2 regions of the Streptomyces sp. NPDC102279 genome follow, and region 1 is predicted to be linked to the other one. Evidence: riboswitches for the same ligand, from Rfam matches in the RefSeq annotation. Region 1 holds a riboswitch; the other holds the start of a gene.
The links. A riboswitch is a leader RNA that binds a small molecule or an ion and turns the genes downstream of it on or off. The one in region 1 is predicted to bind glycine.
Positions count from the first base shown of each region.

Region 1 (9,563 bases):
GCGGGAAGAACCGCAGGTTCTCCTCGAACAGGTCGTAGGCCGAGGTGACCCAGCGTTCACCGAACCACGTGCGGGGCCTCACCCCCTGCTCCTTCAGTTCTGGCGGGCGGGTGTCGGTGGACTGCTGGAAGAGAGGGGGCCGCGACTCCCGCCACAGTTCGTGCCCGAACAGGAAGGGCGAGTTGGCGCCGACGGCGACCTGCGGCGCGGCGACCGCCTGCGCGGCGTTCCACACGTCGGCGAAGCGGCCCGGGGTGACCTGCAGGTGCAACTGCACGGAGGTGCAGGCGGCTTCGGGCACGATGGATCCCGACCGGCAGACCAGGCGTTCCACCCCGTCGATGTCGAGCACGAAGTCCTCACCGCGCGCGGCGACGATCTGGTCGTTGAGCAGGGCGTACCGGTCGACGTCCGACAGGTTCGCGGAGACCAGGTCGTCCTGTCCGAGGGTCGGCAGGATGCCGATCATGACGATTCCCGCATCGACCTCGCTCGCCTTTCGATGGGCGTACGCGAGTGAGGTGCGCAACTCCTCGGCGAGCCGGTCGAATACCCGGCCGCCCAAGCGGTGTGGGGCTATGTTGACTTCCAGGTTGAACATGGCGAGTTCTGTCTGGAAATCCTTGCTCGCAATCCGCTCCAGTACTTCCGCATTCATCATGCGCGGCATGCCGTCGGGTCCCGCGAGATTCAATTCGATCTCCAGGCCCATCAGGTTCTGCGGCCGATCGAACCTCTTCTCCTCCAACAGCCTCTCCAGCACCGTCAGACACTGCCGGAGCTTGTCGCGGTGGCGCTGTCGGTCGCTCAGGTCGAACGGCCCTGCAACGACCTTCTCCCCCATCGCGATGTCCTTCCTCGACTGGGCAGGCCGACGATCCGGCGGCCTTGGCGTCCCGGGTACGGAAGATGATGCCCCGGCAACGCGATCCATAACGTCCCGCGCGCGCCCATCGGCCGCTACGCTGGGATCCGTTTCCCCGGGCACATTCACGAGGCATGCGGCAATAAGCAAGTTTACCGTCGGCATGATCTCGTGAAAAACGCCGACGAGTATCGGCCGACCGCTCCGGTGAAATATTCCGAGGTCACCGCGGTGCGGCCACACAGAACCGGGATGAAGCGCGCGTTTTCGCGACCGAATAGTGCCTTGTTCTTCATATTCGGTACGACTAGCCGAAACACTGTATGAACACGTGTCGTATAAACTCCGCTACCGAGGCAGAGAGTTTGCGCTCGCGGTCCTAGGTCCTGTCGTCACGGTGATGACGACAGGCGGCATTCCTGTCGGCGGATCCAGAACCCACGCCCCTCTGACCCGAGAGCTGACAGCGCCGTCCGCCCCCTCCCTCGCGCCACTGTGCCTGTCGAACGAGAGGCGACCCACCATGCCGCTGCACGTACCTCCGGCTCCCGCGCCCGCCCTGCGCACCGTCCTCACGGCACTCGGTTCTCCCACCGCCGTCCGCGAAGCCCGCACCCCCTCCCTGCGCCTGGCACAGGGACCGATCACGCCCGAACTCCCGCTGCCGGTCCATGTCCTGGACCGCATCACGCCCGCGGGCGCGTCGGCCACCCGGCTCGCCGGCTGGCGCTTCCTGCTCCGCAGCGGGGACCGCGCGGTGGCCGCCGCCGACACCATGCTCACGCCGGACGGCTGGGCCTTCTCGCGCTTCTTCGAGGGGCCCTACATCGCCGCCACGGAACACGCCCTGGGGCAGGCCGAGGCCATGCACCAGCCCTACCAGGCACGCCTGTTGTCCGTACCCGAGCTGTACATGCTCACCCTCTGGCTGCACGGCGACATCACGGCCGACGGCGCCGACGGCCATCCGGCCGCCACCGACCTCCTCGTCCCGCTGGCCCCCGCCCCGCCCGGCATCGCCGCCCACCGTCCGCACCGCGTCGCCGAACTCCTCCCGGTGCTCACCCACCGGGTCACCCCCGTCACTCCCGGCCCGCTGCTCGGCTCACCCGCCTGACCTGACGACCACCGTGCCCCGCGGCCGACGGCCGGCCGCGGGGCACAGCGCTGTCACGGCCCCGGACCGCGGATCCGCTCATCGGGGCTCCGCAACGCTCGTACGAGGGACGACGCGCTCCGGACCCGAGCGGACTAGCCCTATTCGGTCACCTCGAACCACCCGAAGAGGTAGTGCAGTTGGGATGAACCGTCCGCACGGGTGATGCGTCATCAACCTGTGAGAAGCGGTGCCGTCAAATCCCTGCGGATCGACGCCCGTGGGGCAACACTGGGTTCCAGACCACACATCAACGGGGGGCGGCCATGAGTACATCGAGCCGCGGGACAGACACCACATCCATCACTGACCTCTCGACCCAGCGAAAGATCCCATCCATGTGCCAGCACCAGCCACCGTGCCCGTCAGCCGCGTCCGCCGACCGGGAGTCCGCCCGTCTCGTGGCGCATCACCCGGAACAGGGGTGGAGCCTGCTGTGCAACGGCGTTCTCCTCTTCGAGGACACCGGTGAGCTCCTGCCGGACGGCCGGATCATCGCCCCGCACCGCCCGCTGGGCGGCGCCGCGGTGATGACAGCGGCCTGACCCGCACACCCGGGCGGCCCTGACAGGCCGCCCAGACACACGAGGGGCCGGCCCGGAGACGTACTCTCCGAACCGGCCCCGACGCATGTCCACGGGTGGTCACTCCCCGTAGCCGCTCGCGTCCTGCGTGCCGATCAGTCCTCGTAGGCGTCCAGCGGCGGGCAGGAGCAGACGAGGTTGCGGTCGCCGTAGGCCTGGTCGATCCGACGGACCGGCGGCCAGTACTTGTCGGCCTTCGAGACACCGGCCGGGAACACGGCCTCCTCGCGGCTGTACGCGTGCTCCCAGTCGCCACCGAGCGCGGCGGCCGTGTGCGGCGCCCCCCGCAGCGGGTTGTCGTCGACGGCCCACTCGCCGGAGCCGACCTTCTCGATCTCCGCGCGGATCGCGATCATCGCGTCGCAGAACCGGTCGATCTCGCCCAGGTCCTCGGACTCGGTCGGCTCGATCATCAGGGTGCCGGCCACCGGGAACGACATCGTCGGCGCGTGGAAGCCGTAGTCGATCAGGCGCTTGGCGATGTCGTCCACGCTGACGCCGGTCGCCTTGGTCAGCGGACGCAGGTCGATGATGCACTCGTGCGCGACCAGACCGCCGGGGCCGGTGTACAGCACCGGGAAGTGCGGCTCCAGGCGCTTGGCGATGTAGTTGGCGGAGAGCACGGCCACCTGCGTGGCGCGCTTGAGGCCCTCGCCGCCCATCAGCCGGACGTACGACCAGGAGATGGGCAGGATGCCCGCGGAGCCCCAGGGCGCGGCGGAGATCGGACCGACGCCCGTCTCGGGACCGGCCGCGGGCTGCAGCGGGTGGTTCGGCAGGTACGGGGCCAGGTGCGCGCGCACGCCGACCGGGCCCACGCCGGGACCGCCGCCGCCGTGCGGGATGCAGAACGTCTTGTGCAGGTTGAGGTGCGAGACGTCGCCGCCGAAGTGGCCCGGCTTGGCGAGACCCACCAGGGCGTTGAGGTTGGCGCCGTCGACGTAGACCTGGCCGCCGGCCTCGTGCACCTGGGCGCAGATGTCGGCGACGTGCTCCTCGAACACACCGTGCGTCGAGGGGTACGTGATCATCAGCACCGACAGCTCGTCACGGTACTGCTCGATCTTGGCACGCAGGTCCTCGACGTCGATCTCGCCGTCGTCGGCCGTCTTCACGACGACGACCTTCATGCCCGCCATCACGGCGCTCGCGGCGTTGGTGCCGTGCGCGGAGGAGGGGATGAGGCAGATCGTGCGCCGGTCGTCGCCGTTGGCCCGGTGGTAGCCGCGGACGGCCAGCAGACCGGCCAGCTCGCCCTGCGAACCGGCGTTGGGCTGCAGCGACACCTTGTCGTAGCCGGTGACCTCGGCGAGCTGGTCCTCCAGCTCGTGGATGAGCGTGAGGTAGCCCTGGGCCTGCTCGGCGGGCGCGAAGGGGTGCATCTGCCCGAACTCGGGCCAGGTGACCGGCTCCATCTCCGTGGTCGCGTTGAGCTTCATCGTGCAGGAGCCCAGCGGGATCATCCCGCGGTCGAGCGCGTAGTCGCGGTCGGAGAGCCTGCGCAGGTAACGCAGCATCGCGGTCTCGGAACGGTGCTGGTGGAACACGGGGTGCGCGAGGTACTCGTCGCCGCGCAGCAGGGCGGCGGGCAGGGTGTCCTCCGCGCTCGCGTCCAGCGCCTCGACGTCGCCGTCGACACCGAACGCGCTCCACACGGCCGCGAGCTGCGCGCGCGTGGTCGTCTCGTCGCACGAGATCGACACGTGGTCGGTGTCCACACCGTGGAAGTTGACGCCGAGGTCGCGGGCACGCTCCACAACGGCGGCGGCGCGGCCCGGGACCCGCACGGTGAGCGTGTCGAAGTACGCGCCGTGCACGACCTCGACACCGCCGGCGGTGAGCCCGGCGGCCAGCACCGTGGCGTAACGGTGGGTGCGCCGCGCGATGGTCCGCAGGCCGTCGGGGCCGTGGTAGACGGCGTACATGCCGGCCATCACGGCGAGGAGCACCTGGGCCGTGCAGATGTTGCTCGTCGCCTTCTCGCGACGGATGTGCTGCTCACGCGTCTGCAGGGCGAGGCGGTACGCCTTGTGCCCGTCGGCGTCCACGGACACACCGACCAGACGACCGGGCAGGCTGCGGGCGAACTTCTCGCGCACCGCCATGTAGCCGGCGTGCGGTCCGCCGAAGCCCATCGGGACACCGAAGCGCTGCGTCGTGCCGACGGCGATGTCCGCGTCGAGCTCACCGGGCGAGGTGAGCAGCGTGAGGGCGAGCAGATCGGCCGCGACGGTGACGACCGCACCCAGCGCGTGCGCCTGCTCGATCAGCGGCTTGATGTCGCGTACGGCACCGGAGGCGCCCGGGTACTGGACCAGCACGCCGTTGATCTCGCGCCCGGCCAGGTCGGCCGGGATACCGTCACCGAGGTCGGCGACGACGACCTCGACACCGGCCGGCTCGGCGCGGGTCTCGATGACCGCGATCGTCTGCGGCAGCGCGTCCGCGTCGACCAGGAAGAGGCCCTTCTTGTTCTTGCCCATGCGCCGGGACAGCGCCATCGCCTCGGCGGCGGCGGTGCCCTCGTCGAGCAGCGAGGCGCCCGAGGTCGGCAGACCGGTCAGCTCGGCGACGACGGTCTGGAAGTTCAGCAGGGCCTCGAGCCGGCCCTGCGAGATCTCCGGCTGGTACGGCGTGTACGCCGTGTACCAGGCAGGGTTCTCCATGACGTTGCGCAGGATCACGGGCGGCGTGAACGTGCCGTAGTAACCGAGGCCGATCATCGAGCCGAGCACCTGGTTGCGGTCCGCGAGCGAACGCAGCTCGGCGAGCACCTCGGACTCGGTGCGCGCGGCCGGCAGCTTCAGTGCCTCGGCGTTCTTGATCACGTCCGGCACCGCGGCGGCCGTCAGCTCGTCGAGCGAGCCGTATCCGACCTGCGCGAGCATCTTGGCCCGGGCTTCGGAGTCGGGCCCGATGTGGCGCTGCTCGAAGGGGATTCCCTGTTCGAGCTCGGAGAGCGGAATGCGATGGGCGGTCATGGCGGAGGCCTCCTGGTCTGACGCGACCTTCGAGGGGTACCCCGGCACGGGTACCCCGACGGCCTCCCCCTCTGTCATCTCAACCTGAGAGCTTCACCGGGCCGTCCGCTGACGTCCCGGCTTTCACCGTCGGTGAGGGCGGGGGCCATCGACACCCGCCCTGCTTTCCAGAGTGACCTCGTCCGTGCGGTACGTGAGCCTGAGAGATTCCGGGGAGGATTTGCTCCTTCGGCGCCTCCGGTGAAGTCTGGAGGACTCTCCCGCACGGGATCAGCAGCCGTTGGCCAGCGTACCAGCGGGGACAAGACACCTGCCTTCGAGTGGCCGCCCGCCCGAATGTGCTCTTTTGTAGTGCTTACGGATGTACTGCTTACGGATGAGTTTGCGACCACGACACGTGGAGGGACCGTGCAGACCGACATCGATCCGCGCAACCTGATCGGCCGCAAGGCGTTCGACCGCAAGGGCACCAAGATCGGCACCATCGACGAGGTCTACCTCGACGACGCGACCGGGGTCCCGGAATGGGCGGCCATACGCACCGGTCTGTTCAGCAGGGACGCGTTCGTGCCCCTGGAACCCAGTGAGGTCGTCGAGGGGACCCTGCGCATTCCCTTCGACCGGGCCCTGATCAAGGACGCCCCCGACTTCGGCGTCGGCCGGCACCTCTCCCCCGAGCAGGAGCTCCAGCTCTACCACCACTACGGACTCGACGTGGCGTCCCCTCCGCCTCCGCCGGACCGTGACTTCGGCCGGCTCGCGGGATCCGAGGACACCTGATCCCCGGCGCCCGGGACCACCCGGGCCGTCGGGCCGGACTCGGGCGCCCCGCCCTCTGACGCCCCCGGCTCCACGTCCGCCGGTGTCCGCCCGGGCTCCTCGGGTCTCCGCTCCACCAGGGGGAGCGGATCCGCCGGCTCCAGTCGCGGATCGTCCGTCCGGAAGGTCCGCACCCGGCCCGGCTCCGAGTACGGCGTCTCGAACCGCACCGTGACCCGGCCCAGACCGCTTCCCTGCACCCATCCGTAACCGAACTCGGCATGCCGGACGTCGTGCCCCGCGGACCACCTCCGCTCCGCGGGCGGTTCCTTCCCGGCCGCGGGACCCGTGTCCGGCTCAGCCTGGGCATGCTCCTCCGCCGACGGCTCCGCCGCTGCCGCGGCCTCGGCGTGCGCCTGCGCCTGTGCCTGCGCGAACAGGTCCTCCTGCGTGTAGTCGGCGAGCCCGGAGACACCGACCCCGAGCAGCCGCACGCCCCCGGTCGTGTCCACGCCCTCCAGGAGCCGCGCGGCGGCCTCCTGGACGACCCCGGGGTCGTCCGTGGGCCCCCGCAGCGTCTCGGACCGGGTCAGCGTCGAGAAGTCGTACCGGCGCACCTTCAGCACGATGGTCCGCCCCGACAGCCCGGCCCCGCGCAGCCGCCGCACGCAACGGTCCGCGAGCCTCTGCACCTCCAGGCCGACGCGGACCCGGTCGTGGATGTCCACGTCGTACGTGTCCTCGACCGAGACCGACTTGGCCTCCCGGTCGGACACCACAGGCCGGTCGTCGCGCGCGAGCGCCATCGCGAACAGCGCGTGCCCGTGGGCCTTCCCCAGCAGCCGTACGAGCTCGTCCTCGCCCGCCTCGGCGATCTCCTCGACCGTGGTGATCCCGGCCCGCCGCAGATGGTCCCCGGTCGCGGGCCCGACACCCGGCAGCGTCCGCACGGACATCGGCCCCAGCAGCTCACGCTCGGTGCCCGGATCGATCACCACCAGACCGTCCGGCTTCGCCTGCTCAGAGGCGATCTTCGCCAGCATCTTGGAGGCGGCGAGCCCCACCGATCCCGTGAGCCCCGTGACCGCTCTGATGTCCGCCCGCAGCTTCGCCCCCGCCAGCCGCGCCGAGCGCTCGTCCCAGGCCGTTCCGCCCGCCTCCAGGTCCACGAACGCCTCGTCCAGACTCAGCGGCTCCACCAGCGGTGACAGGGCCCGCAACAGACCCATCACCTGCTCGCTGACCTCGCGGTAGAGCCCGAAGCGCGGCACCAGATACGCGGCGTTCGGTGCGCGGCGGCGGGCCTGGGCCATCGGCATCGCCGAGTTCACCCCGAAGACCCGGGCCTCGTACGAAGCGGTGGAGACGACTCCGCGCGGCCCGAGGCCGCCCACGACCACGGCCTTCCCGCGCAGACTCGGCTTGGACGCCTGCTCCGCCGAGGCGAAGAAGGCATCCATGTCGAGATGCAGGATCGTGGGCGCGGTTCTCACATGTCCGATGCTGCCCTACGCCACTGACAATGCCCCGGCAACGCCGGGGCATCACGTCATCGGAAGCGCTCCGGTCACACAGCCCGGTTGCGCCGGCGGGCCAGCTCGTCGGCGGGATTGTGGGCGAGGAGCGTCTCCCCGGTGTCCACGCGCTCTCCGTGGAGCTGCGACAGGGCGCTCTCGACGTCCCGCCACACCACGCCGACAGCGATGCCGAAGATTCCCTGTCCGCCCTGCAGCAGGGCGTGGACCTCGTCGGGAGAGGTGCATTCGTAGACCGTCGCGCCGTCGCTCATCAGCGTCATGCGCTCCAGGTCCTGGAAACCACGCTCTCTGAGGTGCTGGACCGTGGTGCGGATGTTCTGCAGCGACACCCCGGTGTCCAGGAATCGCTTGACGATCTTCAGAACCACCACGTCACGGAAACTGTAGAGCCGCTGCGTCCCCGACCCGTAGGCCGGTCGCACACTGGGCTCGACCAGACCGGTCCGCGCCCAGTAGTCCAGCTGCCGGTAGGTGATACCCGCGGCGGCACACGCCGTGGGTCCCCGGTAGCCGACCTCTTCGGGAACAGCCCCTCCCTCGTCGGACACTGCCGTCGGCCGCCGCGGAACGTGATCGGCCGCGCTGCCATGAAGCGGGTACGGGCCGCTCTCCCCCAGACCGCGTCCGGGGGCACCCCCAGCCGTACCGTCGCCGCTGCTTCTCACGCCGACCTCCGTCCTTGACCTGCCTTCTCGACGGTAGGCAGTCACCAGGGGCGCGTCAACGATCGCCACACTCGGCACGCCGAGTGATAATCACCCAAGGAGTGGTTTGCCGTGTCCTACCGCGGGGAAAGGCTAGCCGAATGCGCTCGGCGCGGGCCGCGGCACACCACACTCGCCACGGGCAAATGCCGACGAACCGACTCCCGCGCCGCCGGCCTCACTGACTGTTGGTGCCGAAGTCCTCGGGCGAGATCTGGTCGAGGAACTCGCGGAACTTCTCCACCTCGTCCTCCTGCTCGTCCGGGATCGCGATACCCGCGTCGTCCAGCACCCCGTCACTGCCGTAGATCGGCGTTCCGGTGCGCAGGGCGAGCGCTATGGCGTCAGAGGGACGCGCGCTGACCTCGACCCCGCTCGCGAAGACGAGCTCGGCGTAGAACACACCCTCACGGAGGTCCGTGATCCGTACTTCGGTGAGCTCCTGGCCGACCGCCTCCAGCACGTCCTTGAACAGGTCGTGGGTCAGCGGTCGTGCGGGGGCCATGCCCTGCTGGGCGAAGGCGATCGCCGTCGCCTCCCCCGGTCCGATCCAGATGGGGAGGTAGCGGTCGCCTCCCACTTCACGCAGAAGCACGATCGGTTGGTTGGAGGGCATTTCCACCCGGACACCTACGACATCGAGCTCGTTCACACAGCAACCCTAGGCCGTGCTCGGGACGTTTGGGTAGTCGGGCACAGAACGGGTGGCCGATCCACCGGCGGCGACGGTGCCCCGATCAGCGAAGTCGCACGCCCAGGGCGGTCTGCACGAGCGCCGCGTGCAGCTTCACGGTGAGCCCCGCCAGCTCCTTCGCACGGGCCTCCGCGTGCGCCCGCGTCTGCGGGTTGCGGTGGCGCCGCAGCGGGGCAACCACCTGGTCCACGAGGCCCGCGTCGCGCTCCGCCGCCGCCTTCATCGCCCGGAGGTGGCGCGGTTCGATCCCGAACCGGCCCAGCTCCACGACGAGCGCCGCGA
Region 1 is NZ_JBIWLU010000006.1:604,155-613,717, forward strand. It holds gene ACIRQH_RS18385 (glutamate-cysteine ligase family protein) at 1-844, opposite strand, end outside; gene ACIRQH_RS18390 (hypothetical protein) at 1,389-1,982, shown strand; gene ACIRQH_RS18395 (DUF5999 family protein) at 2,360-2,566, shown strand; gene gcvP (aminomethyl-transferring glycine dehydrogenase) at 2,701-5,586, opposite strand; glycine riboswitch at 5,764-5,859, opposite strand; gene ACIRQH_RS18405 (PRC-barrel domain-containing protein) at 5,995-6,366, shown strand; gene ACIRQH_RS18410 (DNA polymerase IV) at 6,288-7,838, opposite strand; gene ACIRQH_RS18415 (MerR family transcriptional regulator) at 7,913-8,548, opposite strand; gene ACIRQH_RS18420 (bifunctional nuclease family protein) at 8,766-9,239, opposite strand; gene ACIRQH_RS18425 (MerR family transcriptional regulator) at 9,325-9,563, opposite strand, start outside.

Region 2 (9,563 bases), on a different contig from region 1:
AGGGGGATTCCGTTATCCGAACAGTGGGTAACGCGAGCCGGACGGGGGGCAGTTGGGCGCGAAGGGTCCACGCTGATCCTTTTGCCCTCAGACCGTCCCCAATCGGGACAACCACCCCATGCGCCTGCTCCCCCGCAGGTCAGCACCATCGTGCGTACGGCACTGGAAGGCCGCGCACGAGGTCATGATGCCAGCACCGCTCGCACGATCGTACGAGCGGTCCGGAATACGGGACGGCCTCAGTAGCCGCCGCGGGCCGGCGGATAGCCGTAGCCGCCCGCCACCGGGGCCTGCGCGGGGGCCGCGTGGGCCTCGCGGTCGTAGAACGGCCGGGCGTTGGCGCGCAGCCACATCGCGACCGGGTCGAACGCGTCCGACATCGCGACCGTCGAGACGGGCAGCCCCTCCGGGACGGCGCCGATCGACTGCTGCATCATGGCCCGCACCGAGTCGACGGCGGGCGGCGAGGTGTCGTACACGTCCAGGCCGATGGCGAGATACGGCGCCCCCAGCGCGGGCTGCACCCAGGCGCGGCGCAGCGAGCGCACGGCCGGGGTGAGATGGGCGTTCTGCGTGATCAGGGCGTAGAACTGCGGGATCTCGATGCCGGGTTCGGAGAGCCGGAGCGGGCCCGCCGGCTGGCGTTCCAGACCGGTGGCGATCCGGCGCAGATCGAGCCAGGGGATGCCGAGGCCGCCGCCGGGGGCGTGCGGATTCAGCCACAGACCGAAGTGGTCGGGGTAGAGGGTGCGGGCCACGTCCAGGCCGTCGACGACCTCGTACGAGCGGTTCCAGCCGCTGGCCGACAGTTCCTGGGCGGAGGTGACGCACGGCGCGTAACCGAAGCCGTCCACCTGCATGTTGCCGTACTGGGCGTCCGGGGAGCCGGCCTGGCCGTGCCAGAGGAGCATCCACACCTGGCCGGACGAGGGGGTCGTGAGCGCGCGAAGGAGCGCCTCGTAGGCGTCGTAACGCCCGGGCGTCACCTGGCGCAGCATGTGCTCGACCTGCCCGGCCGCGGCCGTGCCCGACGCGCTCACCCTTCAACCGCCCCTTCGCGAACAAATCACGACGAACTCATCCAATACGCCTGCGGTATCGGTGAGAACGTGCGTCAACACCTCGACCGGGCCATGAAACCAGCTTATGCGGCGAACGTCCTCCGCCGGGGGACGCCGTCGCGTGCTCCTTCCGTCACGGTGGGACGGCGCGTGCCTCCCGCGACCGGTCCCGAGGAGCGTCCGGCACGTGCGGAACGGGTGCCGCCCGACGGCCGGGCGGCGGGCGGCCGTTCAGTGACCTGCCTGGTAGAAGGGCCGGACCTGGGCGCGCATCCAGTCACCCACCGGGTCCTGCGTGACGTCGAGCAGCACCAGGTTCACCGGGATGTTCATCGGGACGCGGCCGAGGGCCCGGCCGAGGGCGTCGAGGGGGAGGGTGCGGGCCTCGCCCTCCCACAGCGAGAGTTCGACACCGATGAACATGACCGGGGCGTCGCCCTCGATGCTGGCCAGGCAGCGGCGGGCGCTCAGCACGACGCCGGTCCCGGCGAACTCCGCCGAGGCCGCGGCGAGGAAGTCCACCGGATCCTCCTGCCAGTCCGGCTCGAACAGCCGCACCCGGCCGCCGCTCGCCGGTCCGTCCAGCGGGGTGCGCCCGGCCCGGCACAGGTCGGCGACGGCGATCGGCGGCAGGGGCACACCGACCACGCCGTCCGGGTTGACCGCGATACCGACCTGCGGCGGGAGTCCGCGCGCGAACTCCGCGGCGGGCGCGATGGTGAACGACATGTGGCCGCCGGTGACCTGCCGGAACTGTTCCTCCGAGCTGAAGACGGGCACGTACACCTGGCCTTCGAGCTCCATCGTGGGCAGATCGAGCGGGCCGCTCTCGGGGCCGCCGCCGCTGGGCAGCGGCACCCAGACGAAGCTGCGGCCGAGCACCTCGACGATGCGGGCGCCCGCCGAGGCCGCACCGCCCATGCCGAGGGCCGCGGACAGCACCTCCTCCAGCTCGTTGCCGGGCCAGCCGCCGTGCGGATGGGGGTGTGCCTGTGCCGGGAAGTCCATCTGTCTCTACCGCCTGCTTCGAACCACTGTTCCGGCTGGAAAGGTTAATGGGACGAGACGGCCGGTCAGTGGCCGAAGTCGATCCTGCGCAGCACGTCCGCCGCGTCCCGGTCGAGAAGGACCGCTGAGCCGCACCCCTCGGGGAGGTCGCCCCGCTCCACGGAACGCAGCAGCCGGGCGACCGCGCCGCGGTGGCGCGCGAACGCGTAGCGCGAGACGCCCCGGCCGCGCTCGCGCTGACCGTCCAGCGCGGTGTCCGCCGCGACGTCGAGCAGCAGCAGGTGCAGGGCGCCGCCCCGGCGGCGGGCCTCACGGGCGAGCCAGCGGCGCACCCAGGCCTGGGTGCCGCAGTCGTGCACGACGACTCCGCCCGCGCCGCGCAGTGCCCGGCGCAGGCCGGCGTAGTGCGCGAGGCGGACGAGGGGGCGGTACACCGCGTACGGCAGCAGGCGGGCCATCCGGCCGTCCCAGCGGTCACGGGTGTCCTGCGAGTCGACGCGCTCGCCCTCGACGGCCCGGCGCATCAGCGTCGACTTGCCGCTGCCGGGCAGTCCGGTGACCACGACGAGGTCGCGGGTTCCGAAGCGCAAACCGTGCGGGCTGTGCCCCGCGCGGTCCCTGAGATCCCGGACGACGGCCGCCGGGAGCGGGCCGCACGCCTCCCGGGCCGGCGCTCCGGGCTGCTCGGGCAGCGCGAGACCCGAGGTCGTCGCGTACACCGTGGTCCTGTTCACCGTGGCCGTCCTCCCCTTGGCTGTGGAGCCCCATCCCCGTCGAGTGTAAAGAGAAGGTAATGCGCGGCGCTTCCCGTTTCGGTGAGCGGACTGCCACAGCACGGTTACAGATGCGGACTGCCCTGATCGGACGGGGCGTGCAATGATGGCCGCGCCAACTGCATACCGGCCGCTTGAATCCGCGCGGGAGAGTCCTGGGTACGTGTACCCGGGCGCCGAAGGAGCAAGTCCCTCCCTTGAATCTCTCAGGCCCCGTTACCGCGCGGGCGAGGCACATCTGAAAAGCGGGCCGCTCTCCAGTGGCTCCACCCAAGGTGCAAGTCAGGACCACCGTTTCGCGGGGTCGTGATGAACCTCTCAGGTTCCGATGACAGATGGGGAGGAACGACCTCGCCGTCATGCCTTGGGAGCCCCACCGATGAGCAGCAACACCCCCCGTCTCACCGCGCTCGACGCCCTGCACCGCTCGCTGGGCGCGACGATGACCGACTTCGCCGGCTGGGACATGCCGCTGCGCTACGGGTCGGAGCGCGACGAGCACCTCGCCGTCCGCACGAAGGCCGGCCTCTTCGACCTCTCGCACATGGGCGAGATCACCGTCACCGGCCCGCAGGCGGCCGAGCTGCTCGCCTTCGCGCTGGTCGGCAACATCGCCACCGTGGGCGTCGGCCGCGCCCGCTACACGATGATCTGCCAGGAGGACGGCGGCATCCTGGACGACCTGATCGTCTACCGGCTGGCCGAGCACGAGTTCATGGTCGTGGCGAACGCCTCCAACGCCCAGGTGGTGCTGGACGCGCTGACCGGGCGCGCCGCCGGTTTCGACGCGGTCGTGCGCGACGACCGTGACGCGTACGCGCTGATCGCCGTGCAGGGCCCCGAGTCCCCCGGCATCCTCAAGTCGCTGACCGACGCGGACCTGGACGGCCTGAAGTACTACGCGGGACTGCCGGGCACCGTCGCCGGCGTCCCGGCGCTGATCGCCCGTACCGGCTACACGGGCGAGGACGGTTTCGAGCTGTTCGTCGCGCCCGCCGACGCCGAGAAGGTGTGGCAGGCGCTGACCGACGCGGGTACCCCCGTCGGGCTGATCCCGTGCGGTCTGTCCTGCCGCGACACGCTGCGCCTGGAGGCGGGCATGCCGCTGTACGGGCACGAGCTGACTACCTCGCTGACCCCCTTCGACGCCGGTCTCGGGCGGGTCGTGAAGTTCGAGAAGGAGGGCGACTTCGTGGGGCGCGCCGCGCTCCAGGAGGCCGCCGAGCGTGCCGAGCAGAACCCGCCGCGGGTCCTGGTCGGCCTGATCGCCGAGGGGCGTCGTGTACCGCGCGCCGGGTACCCGGTCGTCGCCGGCGGCCAGGTCGTCGGCGAGATCACCTCCGGCGCCCCCTCGCCCACGCTGGGCAAGCCGATCGCGATGGCGTACGTCGACGCCGCGCACGCCGCGCCGGGCACCGCCGGTGTCGGTGTGGACATCCGGGGCACCCACGAGCCCTACGAGGTCGTGGCGCTGCCCTTCTACAAGCGCCGGAAGTGACACTGGTCCGCACCGGCAGGCCGTCACACCGGTCCGCCGCGCGGGCCGCACACGACACGGGTCCGCACGGACCACGGGTCACCCGGCCCGGCGGGCACCGACGGCACTCCCGGGCGGGCTCGTCCGGACGACCGACTCCCCCCTTTCATCAGCACTCCCCCGCGTACAGGAGAATTCAGGCCATGAGCAACCCCCAGCAGCTCCGCTACAGCAAGGAGCACGAGTGGCTGTCCGTCGCCGAGGACGGCGTCGCGACCGTGGGCATCACCGAGTTCGCGGCGAACGCGCTCGGCGACGTCGTCTACGCCCAGCTTCCCGAGGTCGGTGACACGGTGACCGCGGGCGAGTCCTGCGGTGAGCTGGAGTCGACCAAGTCGGTCAGCGACCTGTACTCCCCCGTGGGCGGCGAGGTCGTCGAGGCGAACCAGGACGTGGTGGACGACCCGTCGCTGGTGAACTCGGCCCCCTTCGAGGGCGGCTGGCTGTTCAAGGTCCGCGTCGCCGACGAGCCCGAGGACCTGATGTCCGCCGACGAGTACGCCGCCTTCACCGCCGGCTGAGGAGTCACCGCATGTCGCTTCTGAACACCCCCCTGCACGAGCTGGACCCGGACGTCGCGGCCGCCGTCGACGCCGAGCTGCACCGCCAGCAGTCCACCCTGGAGATGATCGCCTCGGAGAACTTCGCTCCGGTGGCGGTCATGGAGGCCCAGGGTTCGGTCCTGACGAACAAGTACGCCGAGGGCTACCCCGGCCGCCGCTACTACGGCGGCTGCGAGCACGTCGACGTCGTCGAGCAGATCGCCATCGACCGGGTGAAGGCGCTGTTCGGCGCCGAGCACGCCAACGTGCAGCCGCACTCGGGCGCCCAGGCCAACGCCGCCGCGATGTTCGCGCTGCTCAAGCCGGGCGACACGATCATGGGTCTGAACCTGGCGCACGGCGGGCACCTCACCCACGGCATGAAGATCAACTTCTCCGGCAAGCTCTACGACGTGGTCGCGTACCACGTGGACGACGAGACCGGTCAGGTCGACATGGCCGAGGTCGAGCGCCTCGCCAAGGAGTCGCGCCCGAAGCTGATCATCGCCGGCTGGTCCGCCTACCCGCGTCAGCTGGACTTCGCCGCGTTCCGCCGGATCGCCGACGAGGTCGGCGCGTACCTCATGGTCGACATGGCGCACTTCGCCGGTCTGGTGGCCGCGGGCCTGCACCCGAACCCGGTGCCGCACGCCCACGTCGTCACGACGACCACCCACAAGACGCTCGGCGGTCCCCGCGGCGGCGTGATCCTCTCGACGGCCGAGCTGGCCAAGAAGATCAACTCCGCGGTCTTCCCCGGTCAGCAGGGCGGTCCGCTGGAGCACGTGATCGCGGCCAAGGCCGTCTCCTTCAAGGTCGCCGCCACCGACGACTTCAAGGAGCGCCAGCAGCGCACGCTGGACGGCGCGCGCATCCTGGCCGAGCGCCTGGTCCAGGATGACGCGAAGGCCGTGGGCGTGGACGTGCTGTCCGGCGGCACGGACGTGCACCTGGTCCTCGTCGACCTGCGCAACTCCGCGCTGGACGGGCAGCAGGCCGAGGACCGCCTCCACGAGGTCGGCATCACGGTCAACCGCAACGCCGTCCCGAACGACCCGCGCCCGCCGATGGTCACCTCCGGCCTGCGCATCGGCACGCCGGCGCTCGCCACCCGCGGCTTCACGACCGAGGACTTCACCGAGGTCGCCGACATCATCGCCGAGGCGCTCAAGCCGTCCTACGACGCCGAGGGCCTCAAGGCCCGGGTGTCCGCTCTGGCCGACAAGCACCCGCTGTACCCCGGCCTGAAGTAGTTTCGTACGCTTCAGGCCGTACGTTTTTGTTCGTACGTTTTTCCCGCGTACGGTTTTTGTTCGTACGGTTCGTTCCGTACGGGCGTCCGGGGCACCGCGCACACTGGAAGCAGCGCGGTGCCCCGTCCCATGCAGTCCCGCACCACCCCCGCCGGACAACGGCGTCCGGCGAAACCACCAAGGAGTTCCCCGTGGCCCTCTCGGTCTTCGACCTGTTCTCGATCGGCATCGGCCCGTCCAGCTCCCACACGGTGGGCCCGATGCGCGCCGCGCGCATGTTCGCCCGGCGGCTGCGCAACGAGGAGCTGCTGGCCCCGGTGACCTCGATACGCGCCGAGCTGTACGGCTCGCTGGGCGCGACCGGCCACGGCCACGGCACCCCCAAGGCGGTGCTGCTGGGGCTGGAGGGCGCCTCGCCCCGCACGGTCGACGTGGAGGGCGCCGACGACCGCGTGGAGCAGATCAGGACGTCCGGGCGGATCAACCTGCTCGGCGAGCACGAGATCGACTTCTCCTTCGACGACGACCTGATCCTGCACCGCCGCAAGGCCCTGCCGTACCACGCGAACGGCATGACGATCTTCGCCTACGACGCCGAGGGCGGCCTCGTCCTGGAGAAGACGTACTACTCGGTGGGCGGCGGCTTCGTCGTCGACGAGGACGCCGTCGGCGAGGACCGGATCAAGCTCGACGACACCGTCCTGAAGTACCCGTTCCGCACGGGTGACGAGCTGCTGCGGCTGACGAAGGAGACCGGCCTGTCGATCTCCGCCCTGATGCTGGAGAACGAGCGGGCCTGGCGCACCGAGGAGGAGATCCGCGAGGGCCTTCTCGCCATCTGGCGTGTGATGCAGGCGTGCACCTCCCGCGGCATGTCCCGCGAGGGCATCCTGCCGGGCGGTCTCAAGGTCCGCCGGCGCGCCGCCGTCTCGGCCCGCCAGCTGCGCGCCGAGGGCGATCCGCTGGCCCACGCGATGGAGTGGATCACCCTCTACGCGATGGCGGTCAACGAGGAGAACGCCGCGGGCGGCCGGGTGGTGACCGCTCCGACCAACGGCGCGGCCGGCATCATCCCGGCGGTGCTGCACTACTACATCAACTTCGTGCCGGGCGCCGACGAGGACGGCGTCGTACGGTTCCTCCTCGCGGCCGGTGCCATCGGCATGCTCTTCAAGGAGAACGCGTCCATCTCCGGCGCCGAGGTCGGCTGCCAGGGCGAGGTCGGCTCGGCCTGCTCGATGGCGGCCGGCGCGTTCGCCGAGGTCCTCGGCGGCAGCCCCGAGCAGGTGGAGAACGCCGCCGAGATCGGCATGGAGCACAACCTCGGCCTGACCTGCGACCCGGTCGGCGGCCTGGTGCAGATCCCCTGCATCGAGCGCAACGGCATGGCCGCCGTGAAGGCCGTGACCGCCGCGAAGATGGCGATGCGCGGCGACGGCTCCCACAAGGTCTCCCTCGACAAGGTCATCAAGACCATGAAGGAGACCGGCGCCGACATGAGCGTCAAGTACAAGGAAACGGCCCGGGGCGGGCTCGCGGTGAACATCATCGAGTGCTGATCGCGCACGCCGGGTACGGGTCGCTCCTCCGTACGAGGGTGACAAGGGTGAAGTCGGGGAACTCGAAAGGCAGTTGTTCCCCACGAACCCCGGGCACCACTCTGTGTGGCCCGCCCCCTGCACGGAGGCTCCCCTCATGCTGCGAGGCATCGACGTCAGCGCCTATCAGTCGTCCGCGTACGGAACCGACGGTCTGTCGTTCGTCTTCATCAAGGCGACCGAAGGCCGCTCGTACGTCAATCCGAAGCTCGCCGCCCAGGTGAAGACGGCTCGCGACGCCGGCTGCGTCGTGGGCTTCTACCACTTCCTGTGGCCCGGCGACATCACCGCCCAGGCCGAGTACTTCGTCGGCAAGGCTCCCGAGAAGGCGGGCGACGTGCTCGCCGTCGACTGGGAGACCACCGGCGAGGGCACCCACGCGAGCAACGCGGAGAAGGACCGCTTCATCCGCAAGGTGAAGGAGCTTCGTCCGCACAACCGGGTGGTGCTCTATACGAACCGGAACTTCTGGCTGAACATCGACACCACGTCGTACGCAGGCGACGGTCTCTGGATCGCCGACTACGTCTCCGCGGGCAAGCCCCGCATCAAGGCGAAGTGGCGCTTCCACCAGTACACCTCCGACCCGGTGGACAAAAACGTGGCGGACTTCGCGAGCAAGGCCGCGCTGCGCACCTGGGCCGGCGGGGCGTAGGCCGAGCGGAAGGAAGAGAGCGGACACATGGGCGGAACGGTCGCTGCGGTCAGCAGCAACGGGACGTACTCCTTCACCAAGCCGAACCGGGCGGGCGTCACGCTCCTCGCCGGGCTCGGCGTGGAGGGGGACGTGCACGCCGGGACGACGGTGAAGCACCGTTTCCGGATGCTGAAGGACCCGTCGCAGGTGAACCTGCGGCAGGTGCACCTCATCCACGAGGAACTCTTCGACGAGGTCCGTGCGGCGGGGTTCGAGGTCACCGCGGGTCAGCTCGGGGAGAACGTCACCACCCGGGGCGTCGACCTGCTGGCGCTGCCCACGGGAACCCGGCTGCTCCTGGGGGCGCAGGCCGTCGTCGAGGTGACCGGACTGCGCAATCCCTGCGCCCAGATCGACACCTTCCAGAAGGGCCTCATGAAGCAGGTCGTCGGGCGGGGCGAGGACGGGGCGGTCCGCTTCAAGGCGGGGATCATGAGTGTCGTCCTCACCGGCGGGCCGGTGCGGCCCGGCGACTCCGTGACGGTGGAGCTGCCGGACGGGCCGCACCGGCCCCTGGAGATCGTCTGACCTCCGGGCCCCGTGCCGTACGGGTCAGCCGCGGAAGTCCGCCGGGCGCTCCCTGGGCGCCTCGGCCAGGGCCTTCGTGACCGCGTCCAGGCCTTCCTGAAGGCCGTAGACGGGGGTGCCGGGCTGCTGGCGCCAGGAGTCGTCCAGGCCGCCCGCGTCGACGGTGTCGAAGCCGATCTCGTCGATCAGGTCGCGCACCCGCTGCTTGGCCGCGGCGTCGTCACCGGCCACCGGGAGCGCCATGCGGTCGGGGGCACCCGCCGGGCGACCGCGGTCCAGGATGTCCTGGGCGTAGGTGCCGTTGAAGGCCTTCACGACCGTGTGGCCGATCTGCTGCGCGGTCCAGCGGCTCTCGGTGAGACCGTCGTCCTCGATCGCGTCGATCCGGCCGTCCCGCTGCTGGGGGTAGTAGTTGCCGGTGTCGATGACGGCGACGCCCTCGGCGGCTCCGTCCAGGATGCCGTCCGGCAGGTCCGGCACCGCCTTGAGGGGGACCGTGACGACAACGATCTCGGCGTCGCGCGCCGCCTCCTGGACCGTGACGGGGGTCGCCCCGGTCTCCTCGG
Region 2 is NZ_JBIWLU010000013.1:34,174-43,736, reverse strand. It holds gene ACIRQH_RS30715 (enhanced serine sensitivity protein SseB C-terminal domain-containing protein) at 240-1,040, opposite strand; gene ACIRQH_RS30710 (enhanced serine sensitivity protein SseB) at 1,293-2,069, opposite strand; gene ACIRQH_RS30705 (AAA family ATPase) at 2,135-2,803, opposite strand; glycine riboswitch at 2,978-3,074, shown strand; gene gcvT (glycine cleavage system aminomethyltransferase GcvT) at 3,222-4,340, shown strand; gene gcvH (glycine cleavage system protein GcvH) at 4,523-4,900, shown strand; gene glyA (serine hydroxymethyltransferase) at 4,912-6,174, shown strand; gene ACIRQH_RS30685 (L-serine ammonia-lyase) at 6,366-7,733, shown strand; gene ACIRQH_RS30680 (glycoside hydrolase family 25 protein) at 7,870-8,427, shown strand; gene ACIRQH_RS30675 (MOSC domain-containing protein) at 8,455-8,997, shown strand; gene ACIRQH_RS30670 (NAD(P)-binding domain-containing protein) at 9,022-9,563, opposite strand, start outside.
Region 2: another riboswitch for glycine. It lies ahead of gcvT (glycine cleavage system aminomethyltransferase GcvT); the one in region 1 lies ahead of gcvP (aminomethyl-transferring glycine dehydrogenase).